Regions from separate parts of the Ectothiorhodospira sp. PHS-1 genome, predicted to be linked through region 3. Evidence: predicted binding sites of a transcription regulator. Region 3 holds the regulator's gene; each other region holds the start of a gene.
The links. The regulator FliA, encoded in region 3, starts transcription of late flagellar genes. The targets are predictions, from matches to a motif close to GCTAAAGTTNNNNNNNNNNCNGCCGATA.
Positions count from the first base shown of each region.

Region 1: the regulator FliA is predicted to act here: its motif matches at 1,460-1,487, upstream of ECTPHS_RS05095 (methyl-accepting chemotaxis protein).
Region 2: the regulator FliA is predicted to act here: its motif matches at 1,740-1,767, upstream of fliS (flagellar export chaperone FliS).

Region 1 covers NZ_AGBG01000008.1:50,571-53,847, forward strand. The annotation lists gene ECTPHS_RS05085 (DUF2339 domain-containing protein) at 1-58, opposite strand, end outside; gene ECTPHS_RS05090 (sensor domain-containing diguanylate cyclase) at 69-1,271, opposite strand; gene ECTPHS_RS05095 (methyl-accepting chemotaxis protein) at 1,560-3,277, shown strand, end outside.
Region 2 covers NZ_AGBG01000005.1:1,101-4,377, reverse strand. The annotation lists gene ECTPHS_RS03100 (NAD(P)H-binding protein) at 1-909, shown strand, start outside; gene ECTPHS_RS03095 (flagellar protein FliT) at 919-1,257, opposite strand; gene fliS (flagellar export chaperone FliS) at 1,257-1,679, opposite strand; gene fliD (flagellar filament capping protein FliD) at 1,790-3,202, opposite strand.
Region 3 covers NZ_AGBG01000007.1:60,956-64,232, reverse strand. The annotation lists gene flhF (flagellar biosynthesis protein FlhF) at 1-41, shown strand, start outside; gene ECTPHS_RS04590 (MinD/ParA family protein) at 49-927, shown strand; gene ECTPHS_RS04585 (RNA polymerase sigma factor FliA) at 930-1,652, shown strand; gene cheY (chemotaxis response regulator CheY) at 1,742-2,134, shown strand; gene ECTPHS_RS04575 (protein phosphatase CheZ) at 2,143-2,901, shown strand; gene ECTPHS_RS04570 (chemotaxis protein CheA) at 3,004-3,277, shown strand, end outside.

The sequences.
Region 1 (3,277 bases), on a different contig from region 3:
TGATGACGCCCAGAAAGAGCACAAAGGACAGGAGGGAGAGCAGGTCCAGGGCGGTCATGGGATGGGGTTTAGTCCGTTGTGGCAACGATGGTCAGGTTTCTACCTTCGGATTTGGCCCGGTAGAGCGCTCGATCGGCACGGACAATGAGGCGATTGATCTCCTCGTTCAGACCGGCCTCCGCCACGCCGAGGCTGATACTGAGTTGTTCAAGCGGAGGCACGCGCAGTCGGCCTGCCTCGTGACGCAGACGCTCCGCCAGATTTTCCGCCTCCCTTAGTCCCGTGTCCGTTGCCATGACCATGAACTCCTCGCCGCCCCAGCGGGCAATGACGTCCTTGCATCGCACGGTTTCCCGGAAGGTATCCGCGAGTCTGCGCAATACCTTGTCTCCTACGTCATGACCGAAGCGGTCATTGATCATTTTGAAGTGGTCCACATCCATCAGAATGATGGATAGCGGGATGGGCGTGCGCTGGCGGCGGGCCGCTTCCCTGGCCAGGCATTCCTGCATCCAGCGACGGTTGGAGAGTTCCGTGAGCGGGTCGGTACGAGCCAATCGCTGGACTTCCTCCAAGGCTTCTCGCAGGCGCTGGTTGACACTTTCAAGTTCGATTCTGGCCTGCTGTACATGTTGATACTGGCGCTGCCTGGCCAAAGTGGCGGCAAAGTTTTCCGCCGCCAGACTGAGCATGGCCTGTTCCGTGGAGGAAAAGTCTCGTTCGTCCTCGATATCGTCAAAACCCACAAACCCCAGCAGTTCCCCGTCGGTGAGCAGTGGGTGGAGGATCATGGAGCGGATACCCTGCATTTCCAGAAATGCCTGTCCGGGTGCCATGCTGGGCGGCAGGTCATGGAGGCTGGTGAGGACGAATGATTCTCCTCTCAGGAAAAGCTCCGCCAGCCCTGGAACGCTGTCGAAACTGACGTGCTGGAGTGCTTCCCGGTATCCCTGCACGCCCGGTGCGCACCATTCATGGGTGTTGGTCCAGTATCGTTCCTCCAGATTGTTGATGAACAGATAGGCTCGGTCCGCATCCAGAAATTCACCCAGGATGCCCAGGCATTCGTGCAGTCCTTCATCAATCTGTTCAAGCCGCAGTCGTGCGTTGGCGGTGGCCAGCCGGGCGGCGGCGTCATGAAAACGGTTAAGTTCCTGGAGGACTGCGGCCCTGCGCTCTGCCTGCCGTTGCAGGTGTGCTGAGGGCTCCTGTGTCGGCTGTATTTCAGGCGGGAACTGTTGGTGGTGCCTGGCCACATCGCCCTCCTTCAATCGACATAAGTCTCGTTTATATGAGCCTTGGGTTCTGCCCGCAAGATCTTTCTTGTCCGACGAATGGCGGGTCTTTTCCGGCAAGCATGCCATGTATCCACAAAAGCGTGGACAATCCTGTGGATAATAGATGGATACAAGCCCGAATTCCTTGTCGGCAAAGGACTCTTGAACAGTTCATTATATTCTCTAAAGATATAGGGGCATGCCGCTATAGTGAGTGATCACCGTGTTTCCACGCATCCACTCACGGTCAAAACCGCACAGGGAAAAACAGGAGTCGCAGTGATGCTCAAGAACTTTCGGATCGGGACGCGCCTGATGGTCGGGTTTGCCCTGGTGCTCCTGGTGGCCCTGGGAACGACCGTGCCGGTGGCGCTCAATGCCATTGATCGCGTCAGTGATCGTGCCCAGATCAGGCAGGCGGAGGAACTGTTCAGAACACTTCAGGCGTCGATCGAAGATGCCGGTGTGAGAGCCGAGTCCCAAGCCATGGTGGTGGCCTCCATGCCCGCGGTACAGCAGGCATTTGCAATGCGGGATCGCGAGGCTCTGCAGGCGATCACATTGCCTGTTTTCGAAGCGATGCGTGATACCTATGATGCCGTGCAGTTTCAGTTCCTGACCGCACCGGCCACCTCGTTCCTGCGTCTGCACATGCTGGATCGTCATGGGGATGATCTGAGCCGCATGCGGGAGACCATCGTCCAGGCCAACCGTGACCGTCGCCCTCTCCATGGTCTTGAGCGTGGTGTGGCAGGTCTCGGATTGCGAGGGGTGGCGCCCGTGTTTCATCAGGGCACGCATGTCGGGGTGGTGGAGTTCGGTCTGTCTTTCGGGGCGTCCTTCTTTACGGAATTCACCGAACAGTACAATGCGCCCGCGGCCCTTCATCTACGGGGAGAGCGTGGTTTTGAAACGTTTGCCGGCACCATCGCGGGGGATGCCCGTTTCACGTCCGCGGAACTGCAACGGGTCCTTGACGGAGAGCCGCTGATCCGCAACATCACCCATGGCGGCGTCCCCGTCGCTGTCTATGGCCATGTGGTCCGTGATTTTGCGGGACAGCCTTTGGGTGTGCTGGAAATCCTGATCGATCGGACCGACTATGTGGTCGAGTATCGACAGGCGGTGACCACCATCCTGGGCATCGCCCTGCTGCTGGTGGTGATCGGGCTGAGTGTCGCCTGGCTGATCGCCCGTGGCATTGTAGGCCCCTTGCAGGCCACTGCCGCGCGGATGAACGAGATCGCCCAGGGGGATGGAGATCTGACCCAGCGCCTGTCCACGGAAGGACGTGACGAACTGTCCGATCTCTCAAAGGCTTTCAACGGCTTCGTGGACAAGATCCATCAGTTGATTCGACAGATCGTGGGGGCTTCCTCGCAGCTGGCGGCCGCTGCCGAAGAACTGTCATCGACGACCGAAAACACAGTCAAGCAGGTACGACAACAGCAAAGCGAGTCGGATCAGGTGGCCACTGCCATGAATCAGATGGCCGCCACGGTGCAGGACGTGGCACGTAATGCGGCCGATGCCGCCCAAGCCGCCACCTCGGCCCGGCAAAGCTCGTTGTCAGGCAGTCGGGTCGTGCAACAGAGCATTGCCTCCATCGAGACGCTGGCGGCGGAAATCGAGAATGCGGCCGGGGTCATCGGATCCTTGTCCAGCGATACCGAAGCGATCGGCAAGGTCCTGGAAGTGATCCGCGACGTGGCCGAGCAGACCAATCTGCTGGCCTTGAACGCGGCCATCGAAGCCGCCCGCGCCGGCGAGCAGGGGCGGGGCTTTGCGGTGGTGGCCGATGAGGTACGTACCCTGGCGAGTCGTACCGAGGCTTCCACCCAGGAGATTCACGAGATCATTTCGCGTTTGCAGCAGGGTTCCCGGAATGCGGTGGACGCCATGGAGGAAGGGCGGGGCAAGGCAAGAGGCAGTGTGGCGCTGGCCAGCCAGGCGGGGCAGAGCCTGCAGACCATCGATGAGGCGGTCGGTGCCATCAATGA
Region 2 (3,277 bases), on a different contig from region 3:
ATCATCACCCTGCCCCCCAACGCCCGCACCCGCACCCGGCCCATCGCCCTTGGGGACCTTATTCGGGCCATCCGTCACACCCTGGGCACACCGGAACAATACCGGGGCCACTTCGACCTCGGCGGCCCCGACTGTATCAGCTACGAAGACATGCTCCGGACCACGGCACGGCTGCTGGGCCTCAAACGCCGCTTCCTCACCTTGCCCTGGCTGCCCGGCGCCATCGTCGCCCTGGGCGCCCGCTGGATCACCGGCACCCCCACCGCCCTGGTGGCCCCCGTCATGGAAAGCCTGCCCCGGGATACCCGGCTCAAGGACAATCCTCTGCAACGGTTCATCGACCAGGATGCCATCCCCTTCGAACAGGCCCTGAACGACGCCCTGGACCACCGCCGCAAACGCCTGCTACCCAACCCCCGGCAACCCATCCACAAAAAGACCCGGGCCGAACTCAGACAGGCCAGCCGGGTACGCTCCATCCAGCGCATCATCCAGCCCCCCGGCCAGGACGCCGCCTGGGTGGCCGGCAACTACTTCCGCTGGCTGGGCAGCTGCTGCCGGCCCTTCGTGAAGACCACGGTCCTCACCGACCCCCATAGCGGGGAAGATACCGGCTACCAGGTCCACCTGCGCCCCGGCGGACTCATGCTGCTGCAACTGGAACGGGACATTCAGGCAGGCACAAAGGATCGGCAGATCTACCGCATCACCGGCGGCCTGCTGGCAAGAAAGGCAACACAACGGGGGAGATTCGAGTTTCAGAGCGTCCTGGGCGGACGCTACACCATGGCAGCCATTCACGACTTTGCGCCGTCACTGCCCTGGTATCTGTACCTTTGGACCCAAGCCGTGGCCCACCTACTGGTCATGCGCCGCTATCAGCGGCATCTGGCACGGCTGGCGCGGTGAAAAATGAGCCTAAAAATCCCCCACCTTCTCATACGCCCGCGCCCCCGCCACACCCTTCTGCACCTGGCGAAGCTCCTCCCCTAAGGCATCCCGGGCCTCCTCCAGCAATGGCAACAAGGCCTGATCCAGATCGCGGATGCGGGTCAGCCGTTCAGCTAGGTCCGACTTTTCCGCCACGTCGGCGGGCAGATTGTCCACCTGGATTCCAGCAGCCAGCCGGGTACGCTCGTCTTCCGTCTCCATCAATGCCTTCCACTGGCCGTCCCGGGCCAACGCAAGACGGCGGCGGGAAAGATCTTCCAGCGCCGCCGCCGCTTCAAGCACCGACTCCATCGAATGTACCGGCATCACGTCTCCGAATTCACCGATCTGGCTGCGGCTTCCGGGTTCAACCTGGCCTCCTTTGGGATCTCCTTCCAGGCTTCCCGAATCTCGCCCAGCAGGGTACTCACCTCATCCAGCACCGTCACGTCGTCCCGGGCGTTGGCACTGACCAGGCGGCGTTGCATGTAGTCATAGAGTTCGTCCAGGTTACGGGCAATGTCTCCGCCCTTCTCCAGATCCAGACCACCACGCAACCCACCGATGATGTCAAAGGCCTTGCCGATGAACTTGATCTTGGCCGGCCGGTCTCCCCGGATCACCGCGCCACGGGCCTGGGCCAGACGATCCATGCCGCCATCCATCAGCATCTCGATCAGACGATGACGATCGGCAAAGGGCGCATCGGCGGCACCGATCTGCTGATACTGGTTGATACCCTTATGCATGGCTGCATAGCTCATAGGATGCCCCTGACGCTGAAAGATGAAACCCTGTTCTGAATACTCTAGCGGTCATGCGGGGAAAAACTTGAGAGTGCCATCGTTCGCACTCACTCTCACTTCTTGTTCATATTGGTAATCATCTGCAACTGATTATCCAGAAACTGACTGGTCTGATTCATCTGGGCCACCATGGCATCCATGGCCGAGAACTGGGCAATCAGCCGCGCCTCCACCCGCTCCATCCGGTAATCCAGCCGATCCCGCTGATCCTCCAATCCACGGAGGCTGCGCTCCAGGCTCTTGGTGCGGGTATCCAGGATGTTGTCCCGACCCGTGTACTGCTCCACCATGCCCTGCATCCGCGCCACCAGGCCATCATCCTTGTCCGTGAACAGGCGGATCACCTCATCCGGATCTTCCGCAAGCCGGGCATCCAGCCGTGCCTGATCCACGCTCAGGGTCCCGTCACGCTGGGTGGAAATCCCCAGATCCGCCAGGATTCTCACGGAACCATCCATGCCGGCGACCGGGTTACTCAACAACCGACCCATCTGGAACTGCACGCCACGCAGAGTGGAATCGCCGTTGAGTGCGGCGCTGGTACCGGCATCCGCATTGAAGCTACCCAGCTGATTAGTCTGCCGACGCAGTGCATTGTAGGCATCCACGAAGGCCTGCACGGCTTCCCGGGCGGTTTCCTCCTTTTCGGTGACGCCCACGCGGGTAGTGCCTTCTTCGGTCAGGGTCAGGTCAACCCCGTCGATGACATCGTTCACCTGGTTGCTGGTCCGCGTGATGGTGAGACCATCAACCACCAGGATCGCATCCTGGGCCGCACGCAGCTGGGTGAATCCACCACTGACACCGGCGCCATCCATGGTCGAGGCATCAAACGCAAGCTGATTGAGTAACGCACCGCCGGCGGCACCGGACACGGAGACGGCATCGATACCATTCGCCTCACCGGTCTTGAGCGACGTGAAGGTCAGTCGCGGCCCCTGCCCGTCATTGATGACTGAAGCACGCACGTTGCTGGAATTGGCATTGATCTGGTTCTGCAGATCCTGCAGGGATGAAGCCCCGTCCGCCAGGGTGAAGGTCTCGGTGGAACCATCCTTCAGGGTAATGGTGACATCACCGGCGCCAAGCTGATCAGTGGCCGTAAAACCAGCACCGAACAGACCGGCATTGGTTGCAAGCCGCTGGGACTGGGCAAGTTGCTGGACTTCCACCTCATAGGAGCCGGGCGGTGCATTGCCGCGCACGGAAGCCGAGACGATGCTTTCATTCAGCACCCGAACGTCAAAGGCCCGGAACGAGGCCGGATCCTTCATCTTGTCCATGGCCTTTCCAAGATCAGCCAAGGCGTTTTTCAGACGACCCAGCGCGGAAATCTGGTCCTTGGCCTGCTTTTCCTGGCGCGCAATGCGCTGTTCCTGAGGCTGTCGCTCCGCGGCAACCAGCTGATCCACCAGACCCCGGACATCGATGCCGGAACCCACTCCCATTGCACTGATCGTACTCATGACGACCTCCCGAGAACTCAAAAAAACGGTGACGGACGGCAGGCGCACCTACGGCCGGCTCTGCCATCCGTCAAA
Region 3 (3,277 bases):
ACCAGCCCAACGCCAGGTATGTCCATGCCTCCAGCCAGTGAGCCCAATATGGCCCGGTTATCCTCGACGGCGGATGCAGTGTCCCCCGTGCGCGTGCTGGCGGTGTCCAGCGGCAAGGGCGGGGTGGGCAAGACCAATGTGTCGGTGAACCTCTCCGCAGCCCTGGCTCAGGGCGGCAAGCGGGTGATGCTGCTGGATGCGGATCTGGGACTGGCCAACGTGGACGTGCTGCTGGGGTTGCAGCCCAAGGCCAACCTGTATCATGTGCTCAACGGCGAGAACACGCTGGAAGAGGTGTTGCTGGAAGGCCCCTCCGGCATGCTGATCGTACCGGCGGCCTCGGGCATCGCCCGCATGGCGGATCTGGAGCCGGCGCAGCATGTCGGTATCATCCGTGCCTTCAGCGGGTTGTCCCAGCCCCTGGATGTGCTGGTGGTGGATACCGCGGCCGGCCTGCATGACAGCGTGACCCGGTTTTGCCGGGCGGCCCAGGAAGTGCTGGTGGTGGTGTGCGACGAGCCGGCCTCCATCACTGATGCCTATGCCCTGATCAAGGTATTGCACCGGGATCACGGCCTGATGCGGTTTCGCATCCTGGCCAACATGGTCCGCAACGACAATGAGGACGAAGGACGGAGCCTGTTTCGTAAGTTGGTGTCCGTCTGCGATCGTTTTCTGGAGGACGTGATCCTCGATTACATCGGCGCAATTCCTCATGACGACCTGTTGCGCAAGGCCGTGCAGCGCCGGCAGACCGTGCTGGAGGCCTATCCCTCCAGTCCCTCGGCCCGCGCCTTTCGCGCCATTGCCGGTCGCATCGATCAATGGCCCATGCCCCGTAACTCCCGGGGGGGGATCGAATTCTTTGTGGAAAGGTTGATCAATAGCGGTCGAAACGACCTGGAGCCAGTCACATCAGTGTCATAGCCATGTATGCCAGCGCGGAGTCAGACCATACTCGACTGGTGGATGAGCATGTCGCCCTGGTCAAGCGAATCGCTTACCATCTGCTCGCCCGCCTGCCTGCCAACGTGCAGGTGGAAGACCTGATCCAGTCCGGGGTCATCGGTCTGCTGGAGGCTGCCCATCACTATGACCCTTCCCAGGGGGCCAGTTTCGAGACCTATGCCGGTATCCGGATCCGTGGCGCCATGCTGGACGAGGTCCGTCGCAGTGACTGGACCCCCCGCTCCGTGCATCGCAATGCCCGGCGCATCAGCGAGGTAATCCGGGAAATTGAAAACCGGGAAGGGCGCGAGGCTAGCGGTGCGGAAATCGCGGCCGCCCTGGAGGTGGACCTGGATACCTATCACGACATGCTGCGGGATGCCGTCGGCAGCCGGGTGCTGGGTTTTGACGATCTTTGTGATGGGGATGGCGATGTGGACAATTTCCTCCCTGCCCAGGGGCTGACGCCCCTGGAGTCCATCACCCGAATGGACTTTCACACTGCCCTGGCCGAGCATGTCAATACCTTGCCAGAGCGGGAGCGTTTGATCCTTTCGCTGTATTATGATGACGAACTGAACCTGCGGGAGATCGGTGAAGTGCTCGGTGTCAGTGAGTCCCGGGTCTGCCAGATCCATGGTCAGGCGCTGCTTCGTCTCCGGGCCCGCATGGCCGATTGGGTGGCCGACGGGGAGCGGGTCTGATTCCGCCTTGCCGGTGGAATTGATTTTTGAATGCCGAAGCGCCCCGGTAGGGGATCCTTCTTCGGTGTGTGTTTAATCGGGAGGTTATTGTGGACAAGAACATGAAGATCCTCATCGTGGATGATTTTTCCACGATGCGCCGCATTATCAAGAATTTGCTGCGGGATCTTGGATACAACAATACCGCCGAAGCCGATGACGGCAATACTGCGCTGCCCATGCTGCAGAACGGTAACTATGACTTCCTGGTCACCGACTGGAACATGCCCGGCATGCCCGGCATCGATCTTCTGCGGGCTGTGCGTGCCGATCCCCGCCTCAAGGACATGCCCGTCCTCATGGTGACGGCGGAAGCCAAGCGTGAGCAGATTGTGGAAGCGGCCCAGGCCGGCGTCAATGGCTACATCGTCAAACCTTTCACCGCAGAAACCCTGAAGGAGAAGATCAATAAGATCTTCGAGCGGCTTCAGGAAAAAGGGTGAGCAACGTCATGGAGAATCAGGAAGACGGTAAAGAAGCCCTGTTCAGGCAGCAGCAGCTGGAACGCGCCCGTGAGCTGGTCACGCTCATGGAGTCGGGAGACGAGGAAGGGGCAGGGCGACTCATCGAGGAGATGGGGCGTATGCACGAGAGTCTGCTGTTCCAGGAACTGGGCAAGCTGACCCGGGATCTGCACGAGGCTCTGAACAGCTTCCGTCTGGACTCCCGGCTCTCCGAACTGACGCATCAGGACATCCCCGATGCCAAGGAACGTCTGAACTACGTGGTCGCCATGACCGATCAGGCAGCCCATCGCACCCTCAATGCCGTGGAGGATGCCTTGCCGGTCTCGGAAATGCTGGCTGAGCGCGCTCGCACATTGGCGGCCGACTGGGCCCGCTTCCGTCAGCGGGAAATGTCCGTGGACGAGTTCCGGTCGGTGAGCCAGGCCCTGGCCGATTTTCTCCAGGATACGGAACGGGACGCGGAGATCCTGCGCGGCCAGCTGTCGGAAGTGCTGATGGCCCAGGATTTCCAGGATCTCACAGGGCAGGTCATTCGTCGTGTCATGACCCTGGTACAGGACCTGGAGGATAACCTGGTGGGGCTGGTGCGCATTTCCGGCAAGCGCCTGTCCACGCCGGAGGGCAAGGACAGGGAAGCGGACATTCAGCCGGGTGGTCCCGCAGTCAAGGGGACTTCGGACCATGGCGACGTGGTGAAAAGCCAGGACGATGTGGATGACCTGCTGTCCAGTCTTGGATTCTAAGGCCGGACCTGTCATCGGAGCCTCCGCCGGTTTCAGGTTTTGCCGTTCCGGCCGCCAAACCGGAGTATCAGGGTGCGTTTGCACCGGGCGTGAGAGACGGACATGAGTCTGGATACCGACGACGAAATCCTGCAGGACTTTTTGGTTGAGGCCGGTGAATTGCTGGAGGGTCTGAGCGAGCAGCTGGTGCAGCTGGAGCAGACCCCCAGCGACAAGGACCTGCTCAATGCGGTCTTTCGCAGCTTTCATACCATTAAGGGTGGGGCCGGATTCCTGAGTCTGGACAACCTGGTCAAGATCTGCCATCGCGCGGAGGATGTCTTCAACCTGCTGCGTCAGGGCCAGCGCAGTGTGGACAGCAACCTGATGGATATCA